2 linked regions of the Mesorhizobium opportunistum WSM2075 genome follow. The protein of the gene in region 2 binds, or shares a complex with, the protein of the main gene of each other region. Links are inferred from orthologs where the notes say so. Each region holds a gene or a part of one and is shown on either strand. Other genes may lie near its edges.

What was found.
Region 1: the proteins of dapF (region 2) and MESOP_RS06175 are in contact, whole or in part, in a solved structure (PDB 5YGU), measured with the Escherichia coli proteins. The link is inferred for Mesorhizobium opportunistum WSM2075 from one-to-one orthologs.

Annotation. Positions count from the first base shown.
Region 1 is NC_015675.1:1,295,707-1,304,670, reverse strand. Bases 3,537-6,388 are described here. They hold MESOP_RS06175 (RNA pyrophosphohydrolase), read right to left. Parts: upstream 5,295-6,388; coding sequence 4,779-5,294; downstream 3,537-4,778. Other genes in these bases: MESOP_RS06170 (divergent polysaccharide deacetylase family protein), read right to left, coding at 5,345-6,388; alr (alanine racemase), read right to left, coding at 3,563-4,702. Outside these bases: MESOP_RS06200 (phospholipase D-like domain-containing protein), read left to right, coding at 1-929; MESOP_RS06195 (D-amino acid dehydrogenase), read right to left, coding at 941-2,260; MESOP_RS06190 (GreA/GreB family elongation factor), read right to left, coding at 2,313-2,867; rnk (nucleoside diphosphate kinase regulator), read right to left, coding at 2,870-3,292; more of MESOP_RS06170, read right to left, coding at 6,389-6,523; MESOP_RS06165 (S41 family peptidase), read right to left, coding at 6,701-8,032; MESOP_RS06160 (murein hydrolase activator EnvC family protein), read right to left, coding at 8,034-8,964. UniProt on the Escherichia coli protein: Master regulator of 5'-end-dependent mRNA decay.
Region 2 is NC_015675.1:1,060,972-1,069,979, forward strand. The notes cover bases 4,359-7,254. They hold dapF (diaminopimelate epimerase), read right to left. Parts: upstream 6,301-7,254; coding sequence 5,416-6,300; downstream 4,359-5,415. Other genes in these bases: mtaB (tRNA (N(6)-L-threonylcarbamoyladenosine(37)-C(2))-methylthiotransferase MtaB), read right to left, coding at 4,359-5,416; MESOP_RS33305 (DUF1328 family protein), read right to left, coding at 6,374-6,535; MESOP_RS05050 (hypothetical protein), read right to left, coding at 6,633-7,199. In the rest of the region: MESOP_RS05010 (tautomerase family protein), read left to right, coding at 1-9; MESOP_RS05015 (NADPH-dependent FMN reductase), read right to left, coding at 178-711; MESOP_RS05020 (pyridoxamine 5'-phosphate oxidase family protein), read right to left, coding at 753-1,373; MESOP_RS05025 (septation protein A), read right to left, coding at 1,445-2,119; signal recognition particle-docking protein FtsY, read right to left, coding at 2,171-4,063; more of mtaB, read right to left, coding at 4,076-4,358; MESOP_RS05055 (MBL fold metallo-hydrolase), read right to left, coding at 7,290-8,330; MESOP_RS05060 (VOC family protein), read left to right, coding at 8,452-8,895. UniProt on the Escherichia coli protein: Involved in the succinylase branch of the L-lysine biosynthesis and in the biosynthesis of the pentapeptide incorporated in the peptidoglycan moiety. Catalyzes the stereoinversion of LL-2,6-diaminopimelate (L,L-DAP) to meso-diaminopimelate (meso-DAP).

The sequences.
Region 1 (8,964 bases), 230 kb from region 2 along the record:
GGGCGGACCATGGCGCGCCGATCGACGAGCAGATTTCACAATTGCACAAGGTCCATCACGTCAAGATGCTGGCGACGCTGGCGCTGGATCCCGCGCGCTCGCGCGTCATCATCGGCGGCCGCAACATCCATGACGGTTTCCTGTTCCACCAGCCGATCGATCTGTCGCGCTATCCGGGCCTCGAGCAATACGGCAAGACCGACGGGTTTTCGCTGAACTATTACTCGAACTGGAGTGACTTCGACATCGAGTTCGCCGACCCTACCATTGTCGACACGCTCGCCGCGCATCTGTCTACGATATGGTTGCGCGACGCCGACACCAACCTGGCGCGCCCCTTCTCTATCCCGGTCCGTTCCAAGGGTGGCCGCCCGTCGGGCAATGCCCGGCATTTCATTTCGGTGCCCTATGAGGACAGCCATGCGCTGGAGGATTATTTCGTCGAACTGGTCGATGCCGCCAGCCATCATATCCAGATCGTCAATCCCTACCTCAACCTGACGCCGAGCCTCGCGCGAGCCTTCGACCGGGCGCTGGCGCGCGGGGTCAAGATCGATATCGTCGGCCGCATCGATCTCAAGGGCGATATCGGCGGCAAGTTCCTCACCGCGCTCAACAAGCTGTTCGTCGAAGAATATGGCGACCGCATCAACATCCGCGAGTTCAAGGCGCCCGATGTGGTGCTGCACTCCAAGATCATGATGATCGACGAGAGGCTGGTGGCCATCTCCTCGGTCAACCTCAACAACCGCAGCTTCTTCCATGACTCGGAGAACGGCATGGTGGTGCTCGACCCCGCCTTCTACGCCAGAATGAAGCCGGTCTATGACGATTACCTCGCCCATTCCAACCCGGTCGCCGCCAATGTGACGATCCCATGGGCCTACCGGCTGCTGTTCGACGACGTCTGGGTCAGGCAGGCGTTCTGAATTGGCGGCCGCTATTTGAGATAGCGCTCCTGCGCCAGGGCGCGGACATCGATATCAGGCACCCGGCTCGAGATGATGTCGGCCAGCACCTTGGCCGAACCGCAGGCCATGGTCCAGCCGAGCGTGCCGTGGCCGGTGTTGAGATAAAGGTTGGACAGCTCGGTGCGGCCGATCAGCGGCGGCCCGTCCGGCGTCATTGGCCGCAGCCCGCACCAGAACGTCGCCTCGCGCATGGCGCCGGCACCGGGAAAGAGATCGCCGACCGAGTGTTCCAGCGTGCGCCGCCGCGATTCGTGCAGCCTGAGGTCGAAGCCGGAAATCTCGGCCGTGCCGCCGACGCGGATGCGGTCGCCGAGCCGCGTGATCGCCACCTTGTAGGTCTCGTCCATGACGGTCGACACCGGCGCCAGCGCGGCATCCTTGATCGGCACGGTGATCGAATAGCCTTTGACGGGATAGACCGGGATCGGCCGCTTCATCCGGCGCATGAACCCCGCCGAATAGCTGCCCATCGCCATGACATAGGCGTCGGCCGCCTTGAAACCCTTGCTGGTGCTGAGATTGGCAACGCGGTTGCGGCTGCGGAGGACCCGCCAGATCGTCATGTCGTATTCGAACGTCACGCCGCGCGCCACGCAGAGCTCGGCCAATTTGTCGGTGAACATCTTGCAGTCACCGGTCTCGTCATGCGGCAGTCTGAGGCCACCGACGAACTTCTCGCGCACGCTGGCCAAGCCCGGCTCGGCCGCGATGCAGCCGTCCTGGTCTAGGATTTCGTAGGGTACGCCGTATTTCTTCAGCACCTCGACATCGCCTGATGTACCGTCGAGCTGCTTTTGCGTGCGGAACAGCTGCAGTGTGCCCTGGGTCCGCTCGTCATAGGTGATGCCGGTCGCTTCGCGCAGCGCCTTCAGCGTGTCGCGGCTGTACTCGGCCAGCGGCACCATGCGCGACTTGTTGATCGCGTAGCGCTCGGCCGTGCAGTTGCGCAGCATCTTGACCAGCCAGGTCCACATATGCGGGTCGAAGGCCGGCCGCACCACCAGCGGGCCATGCTTCATCAGCAGCCATTTGATCGCCTTGAGCGGAATGCCGGGCCCGGCCCAGGGCGAGGCATAGCCGGGCGAGATCTCGCCGGCATTGGCGAAGCTGGTTTCCAGCGCCGGGCCTTTCTGGCGATCGACCACCGTCACCTCGTGGCCAGCCTCGGCGAGGTAATACGCCGTGGTCACCCCGATGACGCCACCGCCCAGCACCATGATTTTCATCGTCCACTCCTTGCGCGGCGCCGGTCGGGACGCCGATAGACACAACACCGCCGACTTGCGCATGATCCCTGGTGAAAATCGATCCCGATTTTCAAGACCATGCGCTGTGGCCCATTCACGCCGCCGACGGACCGGGGTCGTCATCTTCTGTCTGCAGCATTCCAGCCGTCTCGCCAAGGGGCCGGATGCAGGCTTCGGCGCTGTAGACGAGCGTGAGCCCGTGCGGTCGCCGCTGATCAGCCTGGTGTTTCTGCCCGAGAGCGCGCCGGGCAGCCTCCGGCTGGTAGAGCACCGCTTTGATCCGGATCGACTCCCGCCTGCCGTCAGGGTACTCGACCGACGCTGTCTGGCCCTGCGCCATGCCTAGCACGCAGAGCCCGCGCCGCGTTGCCACCGACAGGCTCGATCCGACCGGGCCGTGCACCTCATCCTGCACCAGCGTGCGCGTCTCGGCCGGACCGGCATCGATGCAAAACACCGCTCTGCTGTTCAGTGTCACGATATCGGGATCGATCGAATCGACGGGAACGACGTCGGAACTCGAAAGCTTGTGTTCAAGCATATGCACGATCGGATCGGCGAACGCCCGCCGGCGCTCCAGCATGACTTCGAGGACAGCGAAGTCCTTTCTCGTCAGGCAACAATTCGTGGTCGTCATCACCGCCTCCACGATCAGATCCGCTGCGGGCCGGAGGTCAATGTATCGACGGCTTCGATGGTCACCGACAACTCCCGACCGTCACGACTGCTCCAGCACACAACCTGCCCAATGGCGGCGCCGATGAGCGCCGTTCCCATCGGCGTCAGCACCGAAATCCGGTTTTCGGCAATATCGGCTTCACCGGGATAGACCAGCGTGATGCGCTGGATGTCCCCGCCTTCGCTGCTGACCGCCACTGTCGAACCCATCCGCACCACGTCGGCCGGCATCGCCGCCGCGTCCGCGATGACGGCCCGGTCCATTTCCGAGAGCAACTCTTCGGCCACCTCGGGGGTGCGGTCGAGCAAGGCTCTCGCCAGGCCGGTCAGCCTGTCATGGTCGATCTCACTGATCAGTATCTGGCCGCTCGGACGCGATTCCGTTGCATGTTGCATGGCAAACCTCATGGATCGGCGCATCGAATGGATGCGCGCCTGCCGCTGATGGCGGCATGATGAACAGTCGGCAGCCGCGAAGAGCTGAACGACTTGATGACGATGGTGGATGTATGGATGCCCCGGTACGGACGGACGCCGGAAGGCGGCCGCGCCGGGGCTACGATCCCGCGATCGGGCAGACCCTGAACAAGGTTCTGATATAAGCGAGGTTGCTCATGCCCCGAACCTTGCCGACAGACGTCCGCTTGTCAAGCGCGGCCAAACCGCTCAACCGCCAACGTATCGGCGGTGAAAGCGCGTGCCGAGGCTGGCCAGGATTTCATATCCGATGGTGCCGGCATGGCCGGCGGCATCGTCGACGCTCTGTGCAGGACCCAGCAGCTCGACCAGGTCGCCCTCGCGCAGTTTGCCGGGCGACAGTGCGGAAACATCGAGAATGATCGAATCCATGGACACACGCCCGAGGAAAGGCAGGCGCACCCCTTCGAACCAGGCCGCCGAAGCGGAACGGCGCAGCCAGCCATCGGCATAGCCGAACGAGATCGTCGCCAGGCTGCGCGGACCTTCGGCGTGATAGGTGTGACCATAGCCGACGCCGGTGCCTTTTTCGATGCCGCGCGTCTGCGCAACCTTGGCTTGCAGCCCCACCACGGGCAGCATCGGATTGGTCGCGTCAGGCGTCGGGTTGATGCCGTAGAGCGCCGCCCCCGGCCGGGCCAGATCGTAGTGGTAGCGCGGCCCGAGGAAAATGCCGGAGGAATTGGCGAGCGAGGCGGGCGCCGCCGGCAGCAGGGCACGCAGCCGCTCAAACGCCAGCCGCTGCTGCTCGTTGGCCGGATGGCGCGGCTCGTCTGCGCAGGCCAGATGGCTCGTCACATACCTGACGTCGATGCCCTCGAACGCGCCGGTATCCTCTACCACCGCTTCGACCTCGGCAGGCGCCATGCCAAGCCGCGACATGCCGCTGTCGACCTGGATGGCGGCCGGAAGCTGGCGGCCGGCGCCATGCGCCGCCGCGCGCCAGGCCTTCAACTGCGCGCCGCTGTTGATGACCGCGCACAGGCCGGCGGCGACGGCTTCCGGCTCCGAGCCCGGCGGCAGCCCGTTCAGCACGTAGATGTCCGGCCCGGCGCCGATCGCCTTGCGCAGGCTGATGCCTTCCGCCAGCAGCGCGACGAAGAAAGTGTCGCAGCCATCCTTCATCAGCGCCGATGCCACCTGCGTCGCACCGAGACCATAGCCGTCTGCCTTGACCACGCCGGCGCAACGTACGCCGCCCAGTTGCGCTTTCAGCCGCCGGTAGTTTTCACGGATCGCGCCGAGATCGATGGTGAGAATGGCTCCCGCCGCCGCTTCGCTTACGCCAGCGGTATCCCCGGACAGCGACCTCTTGGAGGCGTCGTTCATGGCGACCCTTCTCGTGGCGGACAAACATCAATAGGACCGCAGGACCCGCGCGGCAACCGCGCTGCCTCCCGTCATTCTATGCCACCAGGTGCCGGAATGTCGCCACCACATCCTCATAGACATGGCGCTTGAACGGCACGATCAGGTCGGGCAAGTCCTGCATCGGCCGCCATGCCCATTTGTCGAATTCGGCGGTGTGGCCGCCCGGCGGCGGATTGATCTGGATTTCGCTGGTATCGCCATGGAAGCGGAAGGCGAACCATTTCTGCGCCTGGCCGCGATACCGGCCCTTGAAGGCAATGCCGACGAGATGGTCCGGCAGATCATAGTTGATCCAGTCCGGCGCCTCGGCAATGAGCGAGACGCTGCGCATACCGGTCTCCTCATAGAGCTCCCGCTCGGCAGCCTGCAGCGGCTCCTCGCCCTTGTCGATGCCGCCTTGCGGCATCTGCCAGAGCTGCGTGGTGCCGGCAAATTCGCTGTCGGGTTCGGCAATGCGGTGCCCGACCCAGACCAGGCCCTCGGCGTTGAGGATCATCAGCCCGACACACGGGCGATAAGGCAGCGTTTCGCGGTCGATCTTTTTGGCCATCTGACGCTCTCTCCGGTCGTTCCAGTGGGTTTGTTGGGATCAGCGGATCGTCAGCCTTTTTGCGGATCGATGGCCACCGCTGAAATCGGCACGATCTCGATGCCGCGCTTCTTGGCTTCGGCCACCCAGGACGACACCGTGTCGACCGTCAGGTCGAAAGCCGAGCCGATGCCGACGGCAAAGCCCTTGGCCCGCGCTGTCGCTTCCAGGCTGTCGAGCTTCTTCAGGATTTCGCCGCGATCCTGCACCGCATCGATCGCCATGTCGCCGGCAACGAAGGGCACGCCGTCCTTCAGCGCCAGGTCGGGTGCGAGGCTGCGCGCCGACGAACCGTCGTCGATATAGGCGAGGCCGCGCTTGCCGAGCTCGGCCATGAACGGTCCCATCGCCGTCGCGTCGGCCGAGAAACGGGCGCCCATATAGTTCATGACGCCGGTATAGTTCGTGGTCCGCGACAGCGCCCAGTGCAGGCTTTTCAGGTTCTCGTCGGCACTTGCCGCCACTGTCAGCGTGTTGCGGCCCGGATTGACGCTGGGATAGTCGAACGGTTCGAGCGGCACCTGCATGACGATCTCGTGGCCGCCCTGCCTGGCGGCCTGCATCCAGCGGCCGATGCTGTTGCCCTGCGGGGCAAAGCCCAGCGTCACCTCCGGCGGCAGCTTGGCGATCGCCGCCTGGGTGCCGGTCTGCGAAACCGCGAGCCCGCCGATGACGATCGCCACGCGAGCCCCGCGCGCGCCGGACCAGGGCCGCGCATAGACGTCGAATGGCCGCCTTCCATCGGCGGCGCGCATCGGCAAGGGCCCGGTCTCGCTGGCTTCGATCAGCGCCTTGTCGGGAAGATGCGCGATCTTCAGATTCTGCCCGATGCTCGACGGATCGCGGATGACGATCCCCGCCTTGGGCGGGCCATCTCCCTCTTCCGTCTGGACATGGATGATCTGCGGGCCGCCTGTCTTGGCTGGCGTCTGCGCCTTCGGGACGGCGGCCGGCGCCAAGGCTGGAGGGGCGGCGGGTTCGGCAGCCGCCGTCACCTTCGGCGTCGAGACGGCAACCTCCTGCGGCTTGCGAAACGGCTTTTCCCTGAGCGCGATCGCGCCGGAGACGCCGACCACGGCCAGCACGACAATGGCTGAGGCGACCACGCCCGCGCTGATCTTGCCGGCGGCGCGCGGCACCCGGACGGTCTGTCCAAGCGGGCGTTCGATGTCCTTGCCGATATCAGCCAAGTCCTGTCCCCGGTGCGCATGGTTCCGAAGGGAGCACTTCGAGAAGACCTGCGCGAATTCATCAATCCTGGCGCACCCCTTGGCGCCGCATCTGCTCGAATCAAACTGCCGGAACCCTAGGGTCCCGGCAGCATGGCATTGCTTGGTTCAGGCGGCCAGACCTGGCCGGCCAAACCACTACTGGTTGAGCACGGCCTTTTCCGGATTGGGCGGGAAGGACGGATCGGTCTTCTGGCCGCGCAGCAGCTGCTCGGCATAGATGAGCTGCAGATCGTCCTTCGGATCCGGCGGCACATAGGCGGCCGAGCCCGAACCGGTCTTGCTCTCGTCGGCGCCCTTGATGTGGCCCTTGAGATCGGATTCGCCGCGCGTCAGATCCCTGCCCTGCAGTTCCGGCGGCAACGGCTGGTCGACCTTGATGTCGGGCGTGATGCCCTTGCCCTGGATCGACTTGCCCGACGGCGTGTAATAAAGCGCCGTCGTCAGCCTGAGCGCGCCATTCTCGCCGAGCGGAATGATGGTCTGCACCGAACCCTTGCCGAAGGACTGTGTGCCGACCACCGTGACGCGGCGCAGATCCTGCAGCGCGCCGGCGACGATTTCGGAAGCGCTGGCCGAGCCGCCATTGACGAGCACGATCATCGGCTTGCCGTTGATGTCGTCGGTCTGCTTCGGCTTGGCGTCGAAGCGCGTGACGTCCTTCGGATCGCGTCCGCGCGTCGAGACGATCTCGCCACGCTTGAGGAAGGCATCGGACACGCTCACCGCCTGGTCGAGCAGGCCGCCCGGATTGAGGCGCAGGTCGAGCACATAGCCCTTGAGCTTGTCGTCCGGCACCTGCTTCTTGATGGTGTCGATCGCATTCTCGAGGTCGTCATAGGTCTTTTCGGTGAAGGAGGTGATCTTCATGTAGCCGATGTCGTTCTCGACCCGGAACTTGACCGCCTTGACCTTGATGATGTCGCGCACCACCGTAAGCTCGATCGGCTTGTCGGCGCCCTGGCGCAGGATGGTGAGCTTGATCGGCGTGTTGACCAGGCCGCGCATCTTGTCGACCGCGTCGTTGAGGGTCAGGCCACGAACCTCTTCGCCATCGATCTTGGCGATATAATCGCCGGCCAGCACGCCAGCCTTGGCGGCCGGGGTGTCGTCGATTGGCGTGATCACCTTGACCAGGTCGTTCTCCATGGTGACCTCGATGCCGAGGCCGCCGAACTCGCCCTTGGTCTGCACGCGCATGTCCTGCGCCTGTTCGGCGTTCATATAGGAGGAGTGCGGGTCGAGCGAGGAAAGCATGCCGTTGATGGCGTTCTCGACCAGCGACTTGTCGTCGGGCGGCGTGACATATTGTGCCCGCACCCGCTCGAAGATGTCGCCGAAGATCGCGAGTTGCTTGTAGGTCTCCGACCCCGCAGCGTTCGCCGACGAGCCAGGAGCGCCATAAACAAGGCTCATGGCGGACGCGCCCATCAGCGCACCGGCAAACAGAAGCGACAGTTTCCGCATCATTTCACGTCCTTCCAGAAAAACGGTCCGCCCACCATGGGGCCGGATCGACGGGTTTTCCATCCTTACGGAACTCGACATAGAGTTCCGGCGTGGCATTTCCATTCTTCGAAACCGAGGTACTCGCCACCCGGGCTTCTCCCATCGCGCCGACCGGCTCTCCTGCGAGCACCGACTGGCCAGTCACGACGCTGATTCTGCTCATCCCCGCCAAAACGACATGATAACCGTCGCCGGCATTGAGGATCAAGAGTTGACCGTAGGAGCGAAACGGCCCCGCATAAAGCACATTCCCATCCGCCGGAGCGGTGACGATGGCTCCCGATTGTGTCGCAAGCATGTCGCCAAGCATCAAGGCGCCGCTACCGTCATCGGCGCCGAACCGGCGCTTGATTCGGCCTGTGACCGGCAGCGCGATCTGCCCTTGCAGCGCCGAAAAAGGAGCCGTCGCGGTGAGCCGGTTGCCTTCGGGAAGGGGCAGAGCCGCCAGGGACGCGGTCTTGTCGTCACCCGGCTTGTCGTCACCCGTCTTATCGTTACCAGTCTGGTCGGCACTGGCTGCCTTTGCGGCATCCGCGGCCTTGCGGGTCTTCTCGGCCTGCGCTTCGAGCGACGCGATCAGGTCCTTCAGGCTGCTGGCCTTGGCGGCGAGCGCCTCGGATTTCTGCTGCTCGGCCGCCATCTGCGCCTGCGTGTCGGCCTCGAGCTTCTGCTTGGCCTCCAGCAGCATGCCCAGCCGCTTCTTTTCCGCCGCCTGCTCGCCGACCGCCTCCGTCAGCCGCGCCCGTTCGGCCTCGATCGAGGCCGTCACCCGGGTTTGTTCCTTGAGGTCGGCCAGCAGGGCATCGGTCTGCTGACGCAATTCCGGCACCACGGCGCCGAGCAGGATGGCGCTGCGCACCGACGACAGCGCGTCCTCCGGCTTGACCAGGATC
Region 2 (9,008 bases):
AAGGGGTAGGTCTTCCCTTCTCCCCTTGTGGGAGAAGGTGGATCGGCGCGTCAGCGCCGAGACGGTTGAGGGGTGGGTGACGGAATGCCGTCGGCGCCAAGCTGGAACACCCCTCATCCGACCTCACTTCGTGAGGCCACCTTCTCCCGCAAGGGGAGAAGGAAGAGCGGGCGCCATTCAACGTGCGCGGATAAAGCCCGCGAAAGCCTTGAGCGCGTCGCGCATCGCTGTCACATTCGCCGGCTCAGCCAAAATAGCCTCTACCTGCGGCGGCTTCTTCCCCAGCAGCGCAATCTCCAGCACCGCGTCCTCATAAAGCGCGAACGACATGGTGCGCATGATTTCGGCCAAAGCGGCGCGGGCATACAACGAGCGCGGCGAGGCGTGCGCCAGCATAGCTGGCTTGGCGACGGCCGCGTCGCGCGACACCAGCCAGTCGAGCGCGTTCTTCAGCCCGCCCGGCACGCCATGGGCATATTCGGGACAGGAGACGATAATGCCGTCGGCGGCGGTGACGGCATCGATCAGATCGGAGGCTGCGTGCGGTGTCCGCTCGCCTTCATCGTCGGGATTGAAGATCGGCAGGCGGCCGAGCCCGTCATAGACGGTGACGCGGCATCCGGCCGGCGCGTTGCGCGCCAATGCTTCGACCAAGGCCGAATTGGTGGAGGCGGCCCGCAGACTGCCGGAGATGGCGAGGATGTTCAGCACAGTCGGTGAGGCCAGTTCGGACGAATCGTGTCCGGAAAAGCCTACCACATGGTCTGCTTGTATTCGTCGTCCAGCCAGCGGTCGGTCGCCTCGGCCGAATCGGCCAGCGCCAACTGGTCGCGCAGGATCTGGCCGAGCGTCGGCAGCGTCGCGCGGTCGTACCAGGTCTCCGGCTTCCACAGGTCGGAGCGCATGAAGGCCTTGGCGCAATGCATGTAGGTAGCCTTGACGGTGACGACGATGACGCTTTGCGGCTCCTTGCCGTCGACGGCAAGGCGCTCGCGCAAACCCGCGTCGACGGTGATGCGGGCATCGCCATTGACGCGTAGCGTCTCGTTCATGCCGGGGATGAGGAAAAGCAGCCCGACCGAGGGATTGCGCAGGATGTTTTCCAGCGTGTCCAGCCGGTTGTTGCCGGGCCGGTCTGGAATGGCGATGGTCCTGTCGTCGAGAACGACGGCGAAGCCCGGTTTGTCGCCCTTCGGCGTTACGTCGGAATTGCCTTCGCCGTCGGAGGAGCCGATCAGCACGAACGGGCTCTTGCCGATGAAGGAACGGCAATGGCCATCGAGCGCCTTCAATTCCTTGCGAATCGAACCATCGGTCGGCCGCGGCGTCTTGTAGATCGTCCGCAACTCCTCGCGCGTGGTGACGAATTCCATGACCCTCTCTCCCATTTGGTTCTTGAGGCAATTCACTAGGGAAGGCGTTACGCGCTTTTCCTGGAATTGCTCTACTTGCCGGCCTTTTCTTCCCCGCCGGCCTTGTCGTCCAGCGAATGGCGCAGGATCAGCGGCATTTGGCTGAAGGTGAACAGAAGCGTGATCGGCATGATGCCCCAGACCTTGAAGGTAACCCAGGCATCGGTGGAAAAATTGCGCCACACCACTTCGTTGACGATGGCCAGGAACAGGAAGAACAGGCCCCAGCGGAAAGTGAGCTTGCGCCAGCCTTCGGCGTCGAGCTTAAAGGCGGATTCGAAGACATAGCCGAGCAGCGACCGGCCGAAGAACAGGCCGCCGAGCAGCACGCCGCCGAACAGCGTGTTGACGATGGTCGGCTTCATCTTGATGAAGATGTCGTCCTGCAGATAGAGCGTCAGCGCACCGAAGATGAAGACGACGACGCCGGACACCAACGGCATGATCGGCAAGCTGCGAATAAGCAGCCAGGACACGACCAGCGCGATGGCTGTGGCGGCCATGAACAGGCCGGTGGCGACGAAGATCGGGCCGCCGAACTCGGCCAGCACCGGGAATTTCTCCACCAGCCATGGGCCGCGCGCATTGGCGAAGAAGAAGACCAGCAAGGGACCCAGCTCCAGCACCAGCTTGAGCAGCGGATTGACGCCTTCCTTCTTCTCTTTCTGCGGGTCGGACGGGTCGCGTTCGAGAATGGGTGGGTTCATGATCTTCCTTCTTACGCACGATCCCGTTCAAAAATTTTCGGGATCATGCCGCTACGCAACTCCAGCGATCGCCCTGGCGAATTCGCTTGCCGAGAAAGGTTCGAGGTCGTCGACCTGTTCGCCGACGCCGATGAAATAGACCGGCAATTTGTGCTTTGCCGCGATCGCCACCAGAATACCGCCGCGCGCCGTGCCGTCCAGCTTGGTCATCACCAGGCCGTTGACGCCGGCGACATTGCGGAAGATCTCGACCTGGTTGAGCGCGTTCTGGCCGGTGGTGGCGTCGACAGTCTGCAGCACGGTGTGCGGCGCTTCCGGGTCGAGCTTGCCGAGCACGCGGACGATCTTTTCCAGTTCCGCCATCAGCTCGGTCTTGTTCTGCAGGCGGCCGGCGGTGTCGATGATCAGCACGTCGGAGCCGGCTTCCTTCGCTCGTTCGAAAGCATCGTAGGCGAGGCCGGCGGCATCGGCACCGAGCTTGGAGGCGATGACCGGCGAGTTCGTGCGCTCGCCCCAGATCTTGAGCTGTTCGATCGCGGCAGCGCGGAAAGTGTCGCCGGCGGCGAGCATAACCGACAGGCCGCCATCGGTCAGTTTTGCCGCGAGCTTGCCGATGGTCGTGGTCTTGCCGGTGCCATTGACGCCGACCACCAGGATGACATGCGGCTTGTGCGAGAGGTCGAGCTCCAACGGCATGGCGACGTGGGTCAGCACCTTCTCCACCTCGGCCGCCATGATGGCGCGCACTTCGGTGTCGGAGACGTCCTTGCCGTAGCGGCTGGAGGCTAGAGCATCGGTGACGCGCAAGGCTGTCTCCATGCCGAGATCGGCGCGGATCAGTACGTCTTCGAGGTCCTGCAGCGTGTCCTCGTCCAGCTTGCGCTTGGTGAAGACGCCGGCGATGTTGCCGGTGAGTTCGCGCGAGGAGCGGGCGAGCCCGTCGCGCATGCGCTGGAACCAGGAGCGCCTCGGTGCCGGCTCCGGCGCCTTCGCCGATTCGGCCTTCTGCTCGACCTTCTTGGTGACGGTCACCTTGCCAGGAGCGGGTTTGGGCTCCGGCGCCGGCGGTGGCGGAACAGGCGCTGGTTTTACCTCCCCCTCGATGGGGGAGGTCCCAAGCGAAGCTTGGGGGTGGGGGTGACTGGCGTCGGCGTCGGCGCTATCACCCCACCCCGCCGCTTCGCGTCGACCCTCCCCATCGAGGGGAGGGTGGGGCGCTGGTGCTTCTTCCTTCTCCCCGTCCCTATACGGGGAGAAGGTGCCGGCAGGCGGATGAGGGGCGGCGCTGGCCTTTGAAGTCGGCTGTGCGGAAGGCGCGGCCGGCGGCACCTCGACAGGTGCGGGCTGTTCGGCTGGGACCTCGGCAGGCGGGACCGGCACTTCGACGGGCGCTTGTTCCGGCGGTCCCTCCGGGCGCGACGGAACAATTTCCGGCTCGGCCGGCGCGGGAGCAGGAACTTCTTGCGGCTGAGGCTCGGGAACGGGCTCCGGAGCCGCCGGGGGTACCGGAATTTCCTCTGGCGCCGGTGGCTCCGGGGTCTCTGGCGCGGGTGCCGGCTCCTCGTCCGGCTCCGGTCCGGGCAGCGGTTCCGGCTCGGATGGAACCGTCGGCTCGGGCGCAGGCGGGATGGTGGGCGCCGGCTCGGGTGCTGGTTCTTCGGGTGCCGGCTGAGGCGCGGGCTTTACCTCCCCCTCGAGGGGGGAGGTCCCGAGCGCAGCTCGGGGGTGGGGGTGACTGGCGCTGGCGTCGGCGCTGTCACCCCGCCCCGCCGCTTCGCGTCGACCCTCCCCCTCGGGGGGAGGGTGGGGCGCAGGCTCGGCCGCCGGCTTCAGCGCGTCCAGCGCATCCCATTTGATCGGCGGGAGGGGGGCGGTCTCGTCGATCCGCTCCTCGACAATTTCTTTCTTGCCGAACGAAAATATCTTCTTGAAAAAACCAGCCATGCTTTGCGTTTCTCAGGCGGCGCAAGCGGCAAGCGGGGCCGCGATCAGCCGGGCGCCATCGTGGTCAGTAATTGTCGCTTCGACGATCTCGCCCGGCGCGCCGGTGCCCAATGCGGCAAGCGTGAAGCCTTCGGTGCGGCCAAGCCCGTCACGCTCGATCAGGATCGACTGGCGCGTGCCGGGAAGTGACGACAGGTGACGCCGATAGGCGGCTTCACCGGCTGCACGCAGCCGGGCGGCGCGCTGCTTGACCACCTCGCGGCGCAGCTGCGGCATGCGTGCCGCGGGCGTGCCTTCGCGCGGGCTGAACGGAAAGACGTGGAGATGGGTCAGGCCGCACTCCGCGACGATATTGATCGAGTTCTCGAACATGTCGTCGGTCTCGGTCGGGAAGCCGGCGATGATGTCGGCGCCGAAGACGATTGCAGGGCGCAGCTTGCGCACATCCTCGCAGAAGCGGATCGACTGGTCGCGCAGATGGCGGCGCTTCATGCGCTTCAGGATCATGTCGTCGCCCGACTGCAGCGAGAGGTGCAGATGCGGCATTAGCCTGGGCTCGTTGGCGATGGCGTCGAGCAGTTCGTCATCGGCCTCGATCGAATCGATCGACGACAGCCGCAGGCGCTTCACGTCCGGCACCTGCCGGAGGATCGTCTTCACAAGCTTGCCGAGCTTGGGCGCGCCCGGCAGGTCGGCGCCGAAAGACGTCATGTCGACGCCGGTCAGCACGATCTCGGCATAACCATTGCCGGCGAGACGCTTGACCTGCTCGACCACGGCGCCCATCGGCACCGAGCGCGAATTGCCGCGGCCGTAAGGGATGATGCAGAAGGTGCAGCGATGGTCGCAGCCGTTCTGCACCTGGACGAAGGCACGCGCCCGGCCCTCGATGGCGTCGACCATATGGCCGGCGGTTTCGCGCACCGAGAAGATGTCGTTGACGCGGGCCTTCTCGGTGTCATTGACGCCGAAATCCGGCAGCGCGCGATAGGAATGCGCCCGCAACTTCTCCTCATTGCCAAGCACGAGATCGACCTCGTCCATTGCGGCGAATTTTTCAGGCTCGGTTTGCGCGGCGCAGCCGGTGACGATGATGCGCGCCTGCGGGTTGTCGCGGCGCGCCTTGCGGATCGCCTGCCTGGCCTGGCGCACGGCCTCGCCGGTGACGGCGCAGGTGTTGAAGATCACGGCACCGCCGGCCAGCGCGCCGAGACCCGCCGTTTCGGCCTCGCGCCGCATCACCTCGGATTCATAGGTGTTCAGCCGGCAGCCGAAGGTCACCACGTCGATGCGGCTAGGGGCCTCGGAAAGGGAGCCATCGACGTTCGGGCTCTTGGACAGAGCAACCGACATCAGGCCGCGCTTTCGGTGTCGCGGGCCCAGGCGCCGGTCGAGGGATCGAAGCTGCCGGAAAATTCCCATTCGGCGGCACCCGTCAGGATGACGTGGTCATCGTCGCGCCATTCGACATGCAGCGTGCCGCCGCCGGGGGTCAGCAGGCTGACGCTGCGCCCGGTCCGCCTGGTGCGGGCCGCTGCCACCACGGCGGCGCAGGAGGCGGTGCCGCAGGCCTTGGTCAGGCCGGCGCCGCGTTCCCAGGTGCGGATGATCATGCTCTCGGGCGACGTGACCTGCGCGATCGTGATGTTGGCGCGTTCGGGGAAGATCGGGTGGTTTTCGAGCAGCGGACCGAAACGGTCGAGCTCGTAGGACCAGACGTCGCGGTCGACCCAGAAGATGGCGTGCGGGTTGCCCATCGAGACGGCGGAGGGGGAATGCAGCACCGGCGCGTCGATCGGGCCGATCTGCAATTCGATCATGCGGGTGTCGCGGAATTCTTCGGCCAGCGGAATGTCCTGCCAGCCGAAACGCGGCATGCCCATGTCGACCGAGATCGAGCCGTCGGCATGTTCACTGGCGTTGAGGATGCCGGCGACGGTCTCGAAGGTGAAGCTCTTTTGGCCAGTCTCCGCGGCGAGCGCCTGGACGACGCAGCGCATGCCGTTGCCGCAGGCCTGTGCACCGGTGCCGTCGGAATTCAGGATGTCGATGAAAAAGGCGGTGCCCGGCGTCCTTGCGTCATGGATCGCCATGATCTGGTCGAAGCCGGTCGCGGCATCGGCGTTGAGCGTGATCGCCGCGGCCGCCGTCACCCGATCGGCGCGACCGCGCATGTCGGCGACGATAATCTCGTTGCCGATGCCGTTCATCTTGGCGAAAGGGGTCGTGCTTGCCATCGCTCCGAAAAGTTCCGTGTCCGTTTGGCGCTATATGGCGGAAACGGGCGGGAATTACCAGTGCGCAGCCGCTTTACGTCACCGCGAAGACCCCAAACAAGATCAGCAGGAAGATGATGAGCACGATACCGATAAGGATGCGCGCGCCAGTGGCTGCGGCCCCGGCCAACGCCGGCATGCCGAGCAGGCTGGCGGCGGCGGCGATGATCAGGAGAATGATGATCCATCTGAGCATGGAAATGCCTCTCGAGCCGACAGATTTTGTAACTGCATGAAAACGCTGCTGTCGTGCTTGGGTTCCGTCGCTCGCGAGGGAATGTCAGCGGCGAAACCTAGCCGGCGATCTCGATGTCGGTGCTGAACGGCCCCGTCTTGCTCGAATTCTCGTCGTGCATGAGGAAGTCGCAGCGGTATTTGCCGGGCGGCAAGCCATCGAGGGACAGGTCCAGCTTGAAGAACAGTTCGCGGTTGCGCGAGCGCGAGGCGACCTGGACGCGGCTGATCTTCTCCATCTTGCCGAGTTCCTCGCCGGAGGCTGAAACCACGGTCAGGTCAACCGAAAGCGAGATCTGCTTGTTGCCGAGCCCGTCGGAGCCGTAGCCGTAGCCGACCGGCTCCATGTAGAGCACGATCTTCTCGCCGGGTTTATAGATGTGGTTCGCGCGCTCGGTGTAGATGCCGAAGCCCGCCGCGGTGTCGACGTGCTTGACGTTGAGGACGGCGAGCGGCATCGCCTCCCACAGCGCGTCCTCGGCACCGCGGAACTTTTCCAGCGCGCCGGCGGAATCACCGGACTGGAGCAGCTTTTCGGCTTCGGCGGCACGGTCGCCGATCTCACCGGCAAAGGCCGTCGAGGTGGAGATTGCGGCGGCGACGAGGGCTGCCAGGACTGTTTTCATGAGGCGCGACTCCGTTCCTCGAGACATGATGACATCATGGTGGGCGAAAACCGCCGTGAGGTAAACGCCAATCCAGGCAGATACCGAGCCTCAGGGCACGTCCCAGACTTCACCGGGCCGCAAGGCGCGAAAGCGCTCCGGCGACAGCTGCTCGGCCGCAAGCGCCTCGGCCAGTTTCCGGACCGGCTCGTCGATCGGCTCATCGGTGAGCTGGAACGTGCCCCAGTGGCAGCCGGCGGCGAAAGCCGCATTGCACAGTTTCATGCCCTGCACCGCTTCCTCCGGGTTCTGGTGCTGGGATGCCATGAACCAGCGTGGTTCGTAGGCGCCGATCGGCAGGATGGCGAAGCGGAAGCCACCATGCTTCCCAGCCATCAGCCGGTAGTTGATGCCATCGTGGAAGCCGGTGTCGCCGGCGAAGTAGGTCTTGCCGCCCGGTGTCTCCACAACGAAGCCGGCCCACAGCGCCATGCGCCGGTCGCGGGCGCCGCGCGCCGACCAGTGATGCGCCGGCTCGACATGAATGAAGGCGCCATTGCCGAGCTCGATCCTGTCGCCCCAGTCATGCGCCGCCAGCCGCATGCCGGGAACCGCCTGGCCAATCAGCATGTCATTGCCGAGCGGAGTGATCAGCAGCGGGTCATGGCTGGCTTTCAACTGCCTGAGCGTGGCGAGGTCGAGATGGTCGTAATGGTTGTGGCTGACCAGCACGAGGTCGATCGGCGGCAGGTCGGCAAAGGCGATCCCCGGCGGATTGATACGCTTTGGGCCGGCAAAGGAAAACGGCGATGCGCGCGGCGACCAGACCGGATCGGTGAGGATGTTCAGGCCGGCCGTCTGGACCAGCAAGGTCGAATGGCCGACCATGGTCACGGTCAGACCGGAGCCGTTTACTCGCCCCGCCGGCCTCGCCTGCGGCAGGGGGCTCGGATCGGTGGCCGGCCATTTGGCGCGTTGGCCGCTGAACTGCCATTTCAGCAGATCGGCGAAACGGCCGGGCAACTGGCCGCCGGGATTGAAGAACAGGCTGCCGTCGAAATGATCGCTGGGCGGGCCGCTGTAATAGCGGTTGGCGACTTTCGGTCTCGCGGCCAAATTCTTGCGCTCCGGCAGGGTTGGATTTCTAGACATAAGCGCTGCCTTGGCTGGCGCAAGCATTTGGCGAGCGAATGCCAAGGGTGAGGCAGCCGGTTCGACTAGGATCGCCCCGGTTCGAGTGGGATCGCCAAGGATTGGGAGCGAGGACAACGCCATGGCCATGAAGCGGACGAAGACGCCATGGATGAAGGCCGAGGATTTCGGCCGCTCGCTGGCGCGCGGCATCGGCGTCAACCTGCTGGTAAGCGACATGGCGGCGATGGAGGCCTTCTGCCGGGACGTGCTCGGCGCCCATATGATCTATGCCGACGAAGATTTCGCGGCGATCGAGCTTCTGGGATCGGTGTTCATGCTGCACGCCGACCACTCCTATCTCGACAATCCGATGACCGGGGTCGTCGCCGGCATCGAGACGCGCGGCGCCGGCATCGAACTGCGTCTCTATGGCGCGGATCCTGATGCGGTCGAGGCGGCGGCACTGGAACATGGCCACATCGTGCTGGCCGGCTCGATCGACAAGCCGCATGGCTTGCGCGAATGCCATATCGTCGGGCCGGACGGATATGTGTTCGTGCCGAGCGCGCGTCTAGCGCCGTAAATGCGATAAATTTGCAACAAATCTTGCTGCAAACCCTATTTTAACCATATCGGGTTGAAATTTCGCCACCTTCTCCATCTTGGTGGAGGTGAGATTGCGCGGACGGCATCCCC